DNA from 3 places in the Aeribacillus sp. FSL K6-3256 genome. Region 1 is predicted to be linked to each of the others. Evidence: riboswitches for the same ligand, from Rfam matches in the RefSeq annotation. Region 1 holds a riboswitch; each other region holds the start of a gene.
The links. A riboswitch is a leader RNA that binds a small molecule or an ion and turns the genes downstream of it on or off. The one in region 1 is predicted to bind cobalamin.
Positions count from the first base shown of each region.

Region 2: it holds a riboswitch for cobalamin, as region 1 does, so the genes downstream of both, NSQ84_RS14150 (ribonucleoside-diphosphate reductase subunit alpha) here and metE (5-methyltetrahydropteroyltriglutamate--homocysteine S-methyltransferase) in region 1, are expected to answer to the same signal.
Region 3: it holds a riboswitch for cobalamin, as region 1 does, so the genes downstream of both, NSQ84_RS06360 (ABC transporter substrate-binding protein) here and metE (5-methyltetrahydropteroyltriglutamate--homocysteine S-methyltransferase) in region 1, are expected to answer to the same signal.

Region 1 is NZ_CP150188.1:3,665,790-3,670,974, reverse strand. It holds gene metE (5-methyltetrahydropteroyltriglutamate--homocysteine S-methyltransferase) at 124-2,421, opposite strand; cobalamin riboswitch at 2,561-2,761, opposite strand; gene nfsA (oxygen-insensitive NADPH nitroreductase) at 3,157-3,906, shown strand; gene qoxA (cytochrome aa3 quinol oxidase subunit II) at 4,393-5,185, shown strand, end outside.
Region 2 is NZ_CP150188.1:2,939,185-2,944,369, reverse strand. It holds gene NSQ84_RS14155 (ribonucleotide-diphosphate reductase subunit beta) at 1-509, opposite strand, end outside; gene NSQ84_RS14150 (ribonucleoside-diphosphate reductase subunit alpha) at 522-2,786, opposite strand; cobalamin riboswitch at 2,922-3,101, opposite strand; gene NSQ84_RS14145 (Hsp20/alpha crystallin family protein) at 3,235-3,675, opposite strand; gene NSQ84_RS14140 (globin-coupled sensor protein) at 4,019-5,185, shown strand, end outside.
Region 3 is NZ_CP150188.1:1,305,641-1,310,825, reverse strand. It holds gene NSQ84_RS06370 (adenosylcobinamide amidohydrolase) at 143-1,606, opposite strand; gene NSQ84_RS06365 (iron ABC transporter permease) at 1,611-2,672, opposite strand; gene NSQ84_RS06360 (ABC transporter substrate-binding protein) at 2,638-3,606, opposite strand; cobalamin riboswitch at 3,717-3,896, opposite strand; gene NSQ84_RS06355 (N-acetylmuramoyl-L-alanine amidase) at 4,092-5,185, shown strand, end outside.

The sequences.
Region 1 (5,185 bases):
GAGTTCTTTTATAAACGTAAAAAAGGAGCGGCAAGGCTCCTTTTTTAAATGAAAGTATAGAAACTGACATTTCTGCCGGTTTTATCGGGATTTGACTGCTGAGAGAATCGGGCCATACTTTTCTTAAATTTGTGCAGCAGTTATTTTTTCTCGATAGGTTTTCGCAGCTTCGACCATGACTTTTAAAGCACTAATCGTTTCATCCACTGATCTTGTTTTTAGCCCGCAGTCAGGGTTAACCCAAAACTGGCGCACGTCAAGCACTGCTAAGGCGCGGTCGATATTTTTTGCCATTTCTTCAACGGATGGAATTCGCGGGCTGTGAATGTCATATACGCCTAAGCCAATCTCTCTTTTATATTGATACGTTTCAAAAGCATGAACAAGCTCTCCATGGCTTCGGGAAGATTCAATAGAAATGACATCCGCATCAAGGTCATCAATTGCCTCCATGATATCCTCAAATTGCGAATAGCACATATGAGTATGGATTTGTGTTTCCGGGCGAACAGAGCTGGTGGCGAGCTTGAAGGCTTCAGCAGCTCCTTCGATATATTCTTTTTGTTTTGATTGTTTCAGAGGCAATCCTTCACGTAATGCAGGCTCATCAACTTGAATCATGCCTATTCCATTTTTCTCTAAAGCTAGCACTTCTTCGCGAATGGCAAGGGCGAGCTGGCGAAGAACGCTTATACGGTCGATGTCATTGCGCACAAATGACCAGTTTAGGATCGTGACAGGTCCTGTCAGCATCCCTTTAACAGGCTTGCTTGTCAGTGATTGTGCATATACGCTTTCTTTTACGGTCATCGGCTGATCAAATGCTACATCTCCGTAAATAATCGGCGGTCTCACGCATCGTGACCCGTATGATTGCACCCAGCCGTTATTTGTAACAGCAATTCCATTTAATTTTTCCCCGAAAAATTCGACCATATCGGTCCGTTCAAATTCCCCATGGACGAATACGTCTAAACCGAGCTGTTCTTGAATGTCAATCCATTTTTTTATTTCATTATTGATGACCGATTCATACTGCTCGTTTGTATATTCGCCTTTCCGCCATTTTAAGCGGATTTGCCGGATTTCTTTCGTCTGCGGAAAGCTTCCGATCGTAGTAGTCGGTAAAATCGGCAGATTCCATCTTTTTTTATGCAGTTTTTGCCGTTCGGTATAATCCAAGCGTTTCGTTGGATATGCTCCGATATTTTTGCTGGCCTCTTGAACCTTCTCATTTGTCCGAAAGGAAGAATGGATAAAATCCGTATAAGAGCGGTCATATTGTTTTAAATCATCGATCGTTCTTTTCCCTTTTGCATATTGAGCGAGTTCATTTACTTCATCCAATTTTTCATCAGCAAAGGAAAGAGCATTTTTCAATATGGACGGCAAGCTCTGTTCGTTTTGAACTGTAACAGGTACATGAAGCAAGCTGCATGAAGGCTGAATGATCAATCTATCAATATCTACATATTGCGCAAGATCATCGATTTCCTTAGCTTTTGATACTAAGGATGCTTTCCAAATGTTGCGGCCGTCGATCAAACCAGCTGCGAGAATTTTGTCTTTCGGAAAGCCGAGCGTTTTGATGTTCGACAGATTGACGCCATGATCATGTACAAAGTCCAGGCCAATTGCAGCGACAGGAAGAGACACGATTTCTTGATAATGGGTTATACTTTCAAAGTATGTTTGCAAAATGATATTTAACGAAGGAAGCGCTTTGTGGAAAGCATCGTATACCTCTTTAAACAAAGGAATCGATGAATCATCTAGCTCCTGTACAAGAATCGGCTCATCAATTTGCACCCATTTCGCACCGGCCTGAGCAAGTTCCGTCAACAATTGGACGTAAACAGGAATTAAAGCAGACAAATGTTTATGAAAATCGTGTTGATCGTATTGTTTTGCCAGCTTTAAAAAAGTAATTGGACCTAGCAAAACCGGTTTTGCTTCAATATTCAGCTCGTTTTTCGCTTCCTGAAAAAGTTCAAGCAGACGGTTCTTTACTAACGCCGGCGTTTTATTTTCAAGCTCCGGAACAATATAATGGTAGTTTGTGTTGAACCATTTGGTCATTTCCATTGCTTCTGCTTCATCAGAGCCTCTAGCCATTGCAAAATATGTTTTTAATGAAGTCGGCTCCATATGCTGGAATCTAGAAGGAATATACCCAAACATAAATGCAGTATCGAGGACATGGTCATATAATGAAAAATCTCCTACAGGAATCAGGTCTATTCCTTTTTCCTTCTGTTTTTTCAGATTGAGAAGACGTATATCTTTTAATGTTTCCTCCAAGCTGCTTTCTGAAATGTTTCCGTTCCAAAATGATTCCAGCGCTCTTTTCCATTCTCTTCTTTCACCAATTCTTGGATAGCCAAGATTTGAACTAATTAATGTCAATATTGACACCCCCATTTGATTTGTATCTCAACACATAATAAAAAAACCCTCTTTTTACGCGTAAAAGAGGGAATTGTGGACTCTAACTCGTGTTGAGATACATGTAGGGCTTAAATCTCAACATGGCTTCATCACTCCTCCCTATGACGCGTAGGTGGCAGTGCATACAACAGGCAGGTCTCCTGACTTAGGATCATCGCTTTCGATCCTCCTTCCCATTTCAAACATTGAAACAGTGGATGTTGGCCGAAAGCTCCCCATCACAGTGGCGCGACCGTGTTGGAATTTCACCAATCTTCCCTTTTAAGCGCATATTGCTGATGAAATATGACGCACCTGCTGCTTGGAACACTATATGAAACTATAATTATCAGAATAGATGATTTTTTTTGTTTTTTCAATCCCTATTTTTTAGGTTCAGAAAAGTGCTGCCCTATTTTGGGAAATCAATGGACAGAAGCAGGAATTCACATACAAATTGTGTGTTTAGAGGGTCGTTTTTAAAATTTAATTTTTCTAATAACGTAAATTCGAAAAATTTTGTTGTTTACAATACAGGATCGTTGCAGTGAATAGTTTGAGATACGATGGTAAAATTAGGTGCTTGGAGCCTTCACTGAAAAAGGAGCTATAAAAAACGTATTTTTCAATACGAATCATTTGAAAGAGCAGTATTTTCATGTTAATACTTGGATTGGAAGAAGTGTGATTTTTCAAAAAATAAGTGGGATTATAGAAAGGATGATTATGTTGAACGACATTATCAAAACCATTTTAAATCACCGTTCAGTTCGTCATTTTGAGGATCGGCCTTTGACAGATGAGCAAATCCGATTAATTGTCGAATGCGCCCAAGCCGCTTCAACTTCAAGTTACATGCAAGCCTATTCCATTATCGGGGTGAAAAATATACAAACGAAAAAAAAGCTCGCTGAACTGGCAGGAAACCAAGCTTACGTAGAGAAGAGCGGACATTTATTTATTTTTTGCGCTGATTTGCACCGTCATGAAGTCATTGGTGAAATGGAAGGCAAAAATGTAGAAGATTCATTGAGGAGCACTGAAAAATTTATGGTAGCTCTCATTGATGCTGCACTGGCCGCTCAAAATGCTGCGTTAGCGGCTGAGTCAATGGGACTCGGCATTTGCTACATCGGAGGCATCCGCAATAATTTAGAAGAAGTATCGAGGCTGTTGAAAATTCCAAACAAGGTCATCCCTCTTTTTGCATTAACTGTCGGCTACCCTGCAAAAGAAACGGCGAAAAAACCAAGAATACCTTTTGAGCATATTTATCATGAGGAAGAATATAAGCAAGATCAAGAAGCATATGTGCGCGAGCTTGAACAATATAATGAAATAGTATCCAATTATTATGATCAGCGAACAAACGGGATTCGCAAAGATACTTGGACTGGTCAAATGGCTCGCATGCTTTCGAATCCGACAAGAATGTACATGAAGCAATTTGTTCAGAAAAAAGGATTGAATTTAAACTAAAGCTTCAGCTCCTATCTCGATTTTATGAAGATAGGAGCTTTATTTTTGAACAGAAAATTGTATGTAAGTCATTTATCCGAACTCTTCCTTTCAGCATGAATTTGTTTATTTTTCCCCTGACTCGGCTGCTAACTCATTTTGCTTATTTCCTCACTTGGCAAATTTAGAATGATACATCGGTTCAAGAAAACAGATGAAAACGTCATTTTTCAGCTTCTTCATGTACATCCCTCGAAAATACATTCCCATCAGCTTTTATTTGGAAAATATAGAGAAGATTCCCTGAAAAAACGGAATTTCTCTATATTGTGTCAGATTCGTGGCAAAAATTTTACAAAAAATTTATCGTTTCTTGACTGTTTTTTGAATTAAAGTTTATTTCGATAAAAATGTGATAAAGTTCATTTACAACTCAATTATTTTTTGAATCGATTAAGTCGGTTTTTATGAAAATTTAAAACATTTCTGATTTGAGAGGGATCGAAAATGCCGGCACAACAACAAAAATGGTTGAACTTGTTTATGAAGGTTTTACCACTGTCATTGCTTTTTTTGTTGACAGGTTGCAGTGAACGCTTTGTTTTATTAAATCCGAAAGGGCCTGTTGCAGAGGTTCAAAAGGATTTAATCCTTTGGTCAATTTGGTTTATGCTGTTTATTATTGTTGTCATCTTTGTGCTGTTTGCAGTTATTTTATGGAAATACAGGGAGAGACCGGAAAATCTTGATTATGAGCCTCCTGACCAGCACGGAAATACACTTCTGGAAATCATTTGGACAGCTATTCCTGTGTTGATTGTCATTGCATTGGCGATACCAACGATTAAGGCGACTTTTGAGCTTGAAAAACCGCCGAAGGAATCTAGAGGGGTTGAACCAATTGTAATTCATGCGACAGCAGCCGATTGGAAATGGATTTTCAGCTATCCGGAGGAAAATATTGAAACAGTCAATTATGTCAACATTCCAAAAGATGTTCCAGTTGAATTTAAATTGACAGCTGTCGGCGGGATGAGCGCTTTATGGATTCCAGAGCTGGGCGGACAAAAATATAATATGGCTGGAATGGGAATGACTCTTTATTTGCAGGCTGATCATGTCGGTACGTTTAAAGGGCGGAATTCAAATTTTACAGGAGAAGGATTTGCCCATCAAACATTTGATGTGAACGCAATGGAAAAAGAAGATTTTTATAAATGGGTGAAAGAAACACAAGCATCAGCTCCATTGCTGACGAAAAAACAATTTAACGAAATCATCCAAGTCGGAGTTTTAAAAG
Region 2 (5,185 bases), 730 kb from region 1:
GGATTTTCTGCAAATGCTTTATACCCGTTGGTGACAAATTCATTTCGCTTCCTTAAAACCGGTTCGTTCCGCCAATATTCAAATACTTCATCCTGTACGTTTTTAGGCACGATGCTTGAAAGAATATACGAATATGAATGGTTATGAATCACTTCCTGCTGAGCGAGCAAAATCATTAAGGCGTTTATGCTCGAGTCTGTAATATAATCAGCAACTTTTCCGGCATAATCGGTTTGAATGCTGTCTAATAAAGCTAAGAGGCCGATAATTTTTAAAAATGCGTCCTGTTCTCTTTCTGAAAGCTCAGGAAATTGCTTCACATCTTGAGCCATATTAATTTCAAAAGGTGTCCAAAAGTTTGCGAGCATCCGTTTATATTTTGGATATGCCCACGGGTAGGCGACATCATCCCAATTGAGCACGTTGGAACATTTTCCGTTCACTATTGCTGTTGAACGGTTTGGTGCATCAGGATCCATAATAACTCGTTTTGTTAATGTTTGCTCCATATTAATTCCTCCTTAACTTGCACATGATTCACATTCATAAATGTCGCTTGATGTCGAACGGACATAATACGTTGTTTTTAATCCGGATTTCCAAGCTGTCAAATGAAGCTCCAGCAATTCTTTCGCTTTAATCGTGTTTAGGACGTAAAAGTTGAAGGAAATGGACTGGTCAATATGTTTCTGGCGCACTGCATTTTGTTTAATGCTCCATGTTTGGTCGATCAAATAAGCGGATTTATAATACCAAGTCGTTTTCGCATTTAAGTCGGGAACGGTAACTGGAATTTTGTAGTCTTTCTTTTCCTCTGAATAAACTTTTTGGAAAATTGGATCGATGCTTGCTGTGCTTCCGGCTATAATGGAGGTCGATGCGTTCGGTGCGACCGCCATTAAATAGCTGTTGCGAATCCCAAAAGTCTGCACTTTTTCCTTTAATTCCTGCCATTTTTTTGACGTATAACCGCGGATTTCAAAATATCGCCCTGTATCCCACTCCGAGCCTTTAAAGAGAGGGTATGCGCCTTTTTCTTTTGCGAGCTCCATACTCGACTGAATGGTTAAATACGCAATTTTTTCATATAATTGGTCGACAAATTGGACTGCCTCGTCGCTTTCCCATGTAATTTCCTTTAGTGCAAATAAATGATGCATGCCAAACGTTCCAAGACCGATTGCACGGTATTTTTCATTTGTAAGCTTCGCCTGTAATACCGGAATGTTATTTAAATCGATAACGTTGTCCAGCATCCGCACTTGAATAGGGATTAAACGTTCCAGAACGTTGTCTGGGACAGCCCGTGCCAAGTTGATGGAAGAAAGGTTGCAGACGACGAAATCGCCGGGCTTTTTCACAATGACAATTTTTCCATCTTCAACATATTGTTCTTCAACAGTAGTAGCACTTTGATTTTGCGCAATCTCTGTGCATAAATTGCTGCAATAAATCATGCCGGCATGCTTGTTTGCGTTTTTTCGATTCACTTCATCCCGATAAAACATAAAAGGCGTTCCCGTTTCAAGCTGGCTGATCATAATCCGTTTCATTATTTCAATCGCAGGCACTTTTTCTTTAGATAAGGAAGGATGATTCACGCACTCAAAATATTTTTCCCGAAAGCTGCCGTTACCTTTTTCTTCATCATAATAATCTTCCAGACTGAATCCCATGACTTTGCGAACTTCGTGGGGATCGAACAAATACCAGTCCCCGCGCTTTTCAACTTGCTCCATAAATAGGTCAGGAATGCATACACCTGTAAATAAATCATGGGTGCGCAGCCGTTCATCTCCGTTATTTAATTTTGCATCAAGGAAGGCGAAAATATCTTTATGCCAAACATCCAAATAAACGGCAATTGCTCCTTTTCTTTGGCCGAGCTGGTCGACGCTCACTGCAGTATTATTTAATTGCTTCATCCAAGGAATGACACCTGATGAAACTCCTTTGAACCCCCGGATATCGCTTCCGCGGCTTCTGATTTTCCCTAAATAAACTCCAATGCCTCCGCCGCTTTTAGAAACATTGGCAATATCAGTGTTCGAATCATAAATGCCTTGAAGGCTGTCGTCTACCGTATCAATAAAGCAGCTTGAAAGCTGACCGACTGATTTTCCTGCATTAGCCAATGTCGGTGTTGCAACCGTCATATATAAATGGCTCAATGCCCAATACGCTTCCTTTACAAGATGCAAACGTTTGGACGGATGCTCGTTGATCATTAACGTCATAGCGATGATCATAAAACGTTCCTGTGGTAGCTCAAATGTTCGTTTATGAAAATCTTTAGCTAAATACCGGTCGTAAAGAGTCCTTAATCCGATGTATGTAAACAGCTTGTCCTTCTCAGGATCAATGGCATTTCCCAGCTCCATAATTTCCTCTTTTGAATAATGCTCTAGCAAAAGAGGGTTGTAGATTCCAAGATCGGTTAATGTTTCGATTAACAAATAAAAATCGCCGTAGCCCGGTTGGTTGTAATTTCTGTTTTGGCTCGCTTCATAGTAAATTTTTTCAAGAAATACGTGTGCAGCTAAAAAAGTCCAATCCGGCTCACTTTCCGAAATGTTTGCTAAAGCTTCAATAATCAGCAGGTTTGTAAATTTTTCAAGATCATCAATCTGCTGGTATTGTAGGGTTGTCGACACTCTCTCGCTGTATTCATGAAAGGAAAGGGATGGAAACTTTTTTTCAAGCTGCCTTAGATAAAGCTCCCAATCGCTCCTGTTAAAATGATTTTGAAAAACCTCGTATAGATTTAATGCTTTCGTAATATTCATCAAACATCCTCCTTATCAAAATAAAAAACCGCTCAGGAAGCTGAGCGGATCAAACGATGATTAAAAGGGAGGCAGTTTATAAGGCGAAACTACTCCATTCAAACCATCGTTTCATCTTCCCAACCCCCGAAGAATTAGAAACGTTCGGACAAAGGCAGGTCTCCTGACTCGTGCTTCATCCTACTTTGAATCCTTCCCATACGAAACGTACAGTGGATTATTCATTTCGTAGCACTCACAGTTGCGGGGACAGTTCCGGATTCTCACCGGATTCCCTTTTAAGCTGAAAACAGCACCTTTGTCGTTAGGTTTTCAATATATAGTATTTAATTGTTTTTGATTACACAATATATAGATTTTTGGTGTTATATATTCATCATAATCGTACTTGGCGAAAATTGCAATAAAAAAGTGAGGCTGATTGAAATTTTGCAACCTCACGAAACAATTAATGAAACTGAATATCAATTTTCTTTTTGTTGTTTTCGGTTTGTTTTGGAATACGGATTTCCAAAACGCCATTTTTATATGTCGCGCTCACTTCTTCTTCTTTTACATTTGCCGGCAATGCAACAGCGCGGTGAAACCGCCCGACAAACCGTTCGCGTCTATGCATTTCTTCTTCCTTTACTTCTTTGCTTCTTTGAATTGTGCCGCTGATCGTAAGAACGTTGCGATCAAGATGAATGTCAACGTCTTCCTTTTTTTCAAGGCCGGGCAAATCACACGTAACAATTACTTCATTAGCAGTTTCATGAATATCAAGCCGGGGGGTATTCATAGTCTCAAAGTTTTCAAAAAAATGCGGGAAGCTTTCAGAAAAAACGCGATTCATGTTTCGTCTAAATTGGTTGATCTCAGAAAAAGGATCGTAAGGAATGAGAGCCATATGATTGTTCCTCCTTTGATTTTTTTACAGAAAATATTATTTGTGTTGTAACCGAGAAATATTCACCAAGCAAAATTCCAATTATTGTTTTCAATGTCCGGTGTATCCAAAGTTATTTCGGAATAGAGCTCTTTCAGATTTTTACTATTTATAATCGCCTTTAAACATGTTTTTCGTCAACAGTAATCTTTAGTTTTATAGAAAATATTTCATTTTCGAATATTGAATGTAACGAATTTGAATAAATTTTAAAAATTAATTGAAAAAATTGTTGATCATCTATTTTTAATTGCCGATATATACAATGGACACTAATAATGAATTTTGAAGGGGAAATCAACCAATGTTTAAAAAAAGAAAACAAGTTCCATCACTTTTTGAAAAACAAGTAGATCTTCAACAAGTAAAACTTGAAGTGACTGATGAAAAATATCAAAGACAATTAGCGATGGTTGGCCTGACAAAGGATGATCTTATTTGTACTCTTATATTAAAAGATGCGATTGAAGAAAACATAAAGTTTATTATCGATGCATTTTATGATGCTCTCCATCAAGAACAATTTTTGATTGACATAATTAATAAATACAGCTCGATCGAAAAGCAGAAGGAAAGATTGAAAAAACATGTGCTGCTTATGTTTAGCGGATCCTTGACAGATGAAGATATAACAAGAATGAAGCGGATTGCTGTAGCTCACGTCCGCATTGGATTAGATACGATTTGGTACATGAGTTCATTCCAGCAATTACAGAAATCTATTTTTTCCGTTGTTGCGAAAGCGTGTCCATCGAAGGAAGATTATCATAAAGCGGTGGTCACCATTGCAAAAATGTTAAACTTTGAACAGCAAATTGTGCTGGAAGCATATAATGAGGAGTATTTAAAAAGACGGCAAAAAATCGAAAAGGAAAAACAGGAGCTTCATGAAAACATCGCCCAAACCTCCATTCGTCTTGCTGATCTTATTGAATCAGCCAATTCAGCTATACAAAAAATTAACGAACGATCCAAACAATTTGCCTTAATTGCAGTTGATCGTTTTGAAACAGCGGCATCAACCGAAGCAGAGGTCAGTTCAAGGAGAGAAGACTTGAATTTTCACTCCGGTTTAATGGTCAATATAAAAGAACGGACTGATGATATTGCTTTAAAAATAAAGTCGCTTGAACAAACTTCTGAAAAAATTAATCATGTCGTCTCGATTGTTACTTCTATTGCTGAACAAACTAACTTGCTGGCTTTAAATGCCGCAATTGAATCAGCGCGCGCAGGGGAATACGGGAAAGGATTCGCTGTTGTTGCTAGTGAAGTGAGAAAGCTGGCGGAAGAAACAAAAAATTCCGTGCTTGGCGTTTCCAATTTAATTGAGGAAATCAGAGCGAAAATTAACGATACCGCTTCATCTATTGTGGAAGTAACAGAGCTTACAGGCAATGGTTCGCAAAGAATGAAAGAGATGAACCAATTCTTCGACAATATTTTGTATGCCTTCGACAAAAATAAAGAA
Region 3 (5,185 bases), 1.4 Mb from region 1:
AAGAATATCTATTTCTATCACGCTGCCCCGTGTCATTTATTTTCTTCGCTATGACGTTGTTCAAGGGCTGTTAAAAAAGCGGCTGCTTTGCCAAATAAATGGACATGTTATTCATCGCGGTTAAGAGAAGAGCAATGGATGATCAATCATTTATTGTCCATCTCTGCTTGTTATTTTGAATCGCTTTGACCGTGCTCTCATATACCCCTTTGGCTATCAACTTTCCGAGAGTAGCGCCCGTTCCGGCATGATGATGAAGGCTTCCCGTTTGTGTTGCGGCCAGCAGCACACTATCCATTGAAGCTTCAGCTGCGCTCGAACCGGTGGCAGAATCGATGATTCCTTCATCAAAAAGAGCCTTCGTTTTCGCTTCTGTGGCGGTCACCATGCCCTCGATAAAGGCTTGGTCAGATAAATGCCCGTTTATGAACATCCAAGTGTTGATTGCTCTAACGTGTTCGTGCTTTTCCATGTTTTTGGATGCATCTGCACCATGTGATATAGAAGCTGTAACGACGATAATTATCGAAATGCCCTCTTCTTCCCATTCTTCCACAACCCCGTCTTCTACATAAGAACTCGTCAGCATCCCGATTGTTTCATTCGGGCTGAAACCATTGTCCAGCAAAAAATTTATCATCTCCGTTTGGCTGCCAGAAACATGATCGTCTGTTGATACATGCCGGTTGACAAAGTGACGATGCCAGCCAAACCCGCCTCCGACAACTGCGGATGAAAGCGTTTTAAGCGGAGATGCCGCTTTTACATAAATAAGCTCCTTTGTCTGAATAACATCCCCTTTCGTAAAAACTTTTTTTTCATCATGCTTATGCTCAGGCGACAGCATCATTTGGGGGCGTGCTATTTCTGGATGGGATTGTTTAATCGCTGAAACGTCGTATACATGATGAATTGTTTTTTCATTTAATACCGCATTTGGATCATCAATCAGAACGGACTGGCCGTTTTTTAAGAGAAGCATTTTGTCACAATAAAGACTAGCTAAATTAATATCATGAAAAATAGACACTACTGTCAATCCATGTGACTTTGTCCATTTTTTTAATTGGTCAAGCAGCATTTTTTGATAGGTAATATCAAGATGATTGGTCGGTTCATCAAGCAAAAGCAAAGATGGGTTTTGTGCGAGTGCTTGAGCTAAAAACACTCTTTGTTTCTCACCCCCGCTTAAATGCTTGATCGATAGATGCTTCAATTTGGTTACGTTTGTAAATTCCATAACTTGTTGGATTACTTGTTCATCTTCGTACGTCAACCGTTTTAAAAATCCGCGCTGAAACGGATACCTGCCGAGCGCTACCGTCTCCCAAACTGTATAGTCAAACATTTGCGTATTGTTTTGCGGAAGTGAGGCAATTTTACGTGCCAGCTGTTTCGCGGAATAAGCTTGAAGCGGTTTTCCCTCCAGTTCAATTGTGCCGCTTCTTACAGGGATGAGTCCGCCGATCATTTTTAACAGCGTCGTTTTTCCGCTTCCATTCGGTCCTAAAATGCCAAACATTTCTCCCTTCTCTACAATAAAAGAAAGATTTTCAATAATATTCCGCCGTTGATATCCGCCGGCAATATTTTTGATCTGCAACATGCTGCTACCCTCTTCTTTCCATTCGTTGTTTCATTAAAATAAACGCGAAGCTTGGTGCACCAATCAATGCAGTAATGACACCGATAGGAAGTTCGGTTGGCGACATAATTGTTCTCGATACCAAGTCTGCTAAAATTAAAAAGCCAGCCCCAAATAAAGCGGATAGGGGAAGAAGATGCCGGTAATCATTTCCCCAAAGCAGCCTGTTCAAATGAGGAACGACAAGCCCTACAAATCCGATCGTTCCGCTTATCGCGACGGCTGCACCAGCTAAAATGGAGGCTGATGTCAAGATCAATAATTTCCTCTTTTTCACGTTTACCCCCAATTGATGCGCTTTTTCTTCTCCGAAGGCGAGCGCGTTCAGCTCTGTTCCGTTGGCTAAAATCAATAAAGAGCCGACGACGAAAAAAGGCAAAAGCATCATAACATATACCCAGCCGCGCATCGATACGCTGCCTAGAAGCCAGTTGACGATTTGCCTCAATTCCTCACCGGACATCGCGATCATAAAAGAAATCAAAGCCCCTAAAAAGGAGCTCATGATGATTCCCGTCAACACGATCGTTTCAATCCTCATCGCTTTATCAATCATTCCTGCGAAAAAAATCACAAAAATTATCGTCATGAATCCGGTTAAAATACTGGCTACCGGCAATGTAAAAAATCCGAAAAACGGAATGTGAATCCCGAAAAAAAGAACAAAAACAGCTCCTAATGATGCACCAGAAGATACGCCGAGCGTATAAGGATCTGCCAAAGGATTTTGCAAAAGTCCTTGAAAGGATGCCCCTGCCAGAGCTAGCGAAGCGCCGACAAGGCCAGCCAAAATAACGCGCGGCAAACGGATACTCATGACGATATTTTGCGTGTTTTCATCAACGCTGCCATTTCCGCCCATGTGAAAAAGGGCGTCCCCAATCATTTGCAAAATATCAAAAAATGATATTGGAAACGTCCCGATGGAAACACCAAGAAAAATAGAAAAAACAAGAAAACAAACGGTCACCATATAGGCGACCACGTGTTTATTATTCGAATACATCCGGGTAAACCGCTTTTGCAAGTTCTTCTACTCCTTCTACCAATCTTGGACCTGGACGGCTCACTAAATCTTCATTCACTTCATAAACACGCTTTTCTTTAATGGCTGTAACATTTTCCCATCCCTTGCGGCCAAGAACTTGTTCAGTTGCGTTTTCAACATAATTTCCATAGGTGATGATGATGGTATCAGGATTTAATTTCACTACCGCCTCTTCCGTTATTTGCGGCCATCCTTCCTGATCGCCCGCTGCATTTTCCGCATTGATGATGGCAAGCATTTCATCCATAAACGTTCCTTTTCCTGTTGTATACAGCTGAGGCGGAGCACTGATTTCGACAAACACTTTTTGCTTTTCGTCATCTGTTATATTTTTCGCTTTTTCTTTTAATTCATTTACTTTTGTTTTCATATTTTGAACGATTTCATCTGCTTTTTCTTTCGTTCCGGTAATTTTCCCGATCGTCTGAATAGTTTGATACACTTGTTCAAACGATGTTGCATTCTCAACAACAAATACGGTAATGCCGGCTTCTTTCAATTGGTTTAATCCTTCTTTGGCATTTGCAGCGCTTGAAGCATGCGCTAAAACAAGATCAGGCTTCAAAGAAATGATTTTTTCCACGTTGAAATTCATATCACCGACTTTTTCCTTGTTTTTCACTTCTTCCGGATAGTTGTCCAATTCTGTTACCCCAACAATTTGATCGCCTAACCCTAGTGTGTAAACAATTTCTGTATTGCTTGGAATAAGTGAAACAATACGCTTCGGTTTTTCCTTGATTGTTACATCTTCACCTAATGCGTCCTTCACTGTAACTGGGAATAATTTGGATGTTTGTTCGCTCGCGTTGCTGTTATTTTCTTTTTGTTCTGCATTATTCGTTTGTCCGCAGCCCACTAGAAGTCCAACTAAAAGCAATAACGATAAAAACAGTGCAGAAAACTTTTTCATGACGTTCCTCCTCCAATAAAAAAACATCTTCTTTTTTTGATAAGAAGATGTCTGAAAACAAGCATATCGCTTTGTTCTGTTTTCAAACACCTCCCTATCCTCGTAGGGTTTTTAGGCGTGTTCAAACAGGCAGGTCTCCTGGCTCATGGTCATCGCTCCCTGAACCTTCCCGTAGACACAGTGGCATTTTCAGGTTGCTCCCATTCACAGTGGCGGGACCGCGTTGGATTTTCACCAAACTTCCCTTTTAAGCGGACAAAAGTGTCCGCACCTGTTTGCTTTTGAATGAAATTGTCGACGAATGTAATTATACATCATTCAAATCCGTTCTGGTAGAAAAAATGTGAAAATGCTATGTCAAGTTTTATATTGGACTTTTTATAAGGTTTTCAATTCAACCGTGTTGATTTGAACCGATTGCCGTAAAAATGAATAAAATTTTAATGGATGGGTAATTGATTTTAGGAACGAAGGAGGATCCATAAGTGACAGTCGTTCTTTTAGACCCAGGCCACGGTGGAAGTGATCCTGGTGCAACATTTAGAAGCTATGAAGAAGAAGACTTTACGCTGACTATTGCCTTAATGGCCAGAGACCATTTGCTAGAAAACTTTCAAGTAGATGTCGTGATGACACGAACGAACGATCGCACTGTCAGTTTAGAAGAAAGAACGAGTTTGGCAAACAGACTAAATGTCGATTTTTTCTGCTCCATCCATGTCAATTCAGGGGGCGGAACAGGATTTGAAAGCTATATTTACAACCGCGGTGCATCCAATAAAACGATTCAATACCGTTCCATCATTCATAATCATATTATGAGCGTAATCGGGCCAAAATATAACGTACAGGACCGCGGAAAAAAAAGCGCCAATTTTTTTGTGTTGAGAGAAACGAAAATGCCCGCGGTTCTATTGGAAACATTATTTATCGATAATCCTAACGATATCAAATTGTTAACCTCTTCTGCTTTTATAAGTGATTTTGCCGTCAGTGTGGCGGAAGGAATAGGAAAAGCCCTTAATTTAAAGAGAAAGGCAAGCACAACAAAAAAGCCGTCGACAAAACCGTCGGCTCCTGTTTCAAACAACACGCTTTACAAAGTGATTGCCGGTTCCTTCAAAGAGCGTAAAAATGCAGAACAACGCGTAAAGGAACTGAAGGGAAAAAACGTGGACAGTTTTATTTCACCTGCTAATGTTAACGGCACAAGTTTTTACCGTGTTCAAGCAGGGGCTTTTCAACATTTGGAAAATGCGAAGGAGCAGTTGGCAAAACTTGTGCAGCTGGGCTATAAAGATGCTTTTATTTTAACTCCCGAAGAGCAGCGAGCAAATCCGCCAAGGCAAAATCAACTAGCCAGCTTGCTGTCTACATCAGAGCCGCAAGCATCCGCCACAGAAGACATTTCTATTTTAGGAGAACCGCTTTTATCGGGAACATTGTTGGATCAGTTCGTAAAAAATACGAATCCAGATGCACCTCAACTGGGCGATTTATATATCCAATTAAGCAAACTATACGGAATACGCGGTGATATCGCTTACGCACAAGCCATTCATGAGACGAACTATTTTCG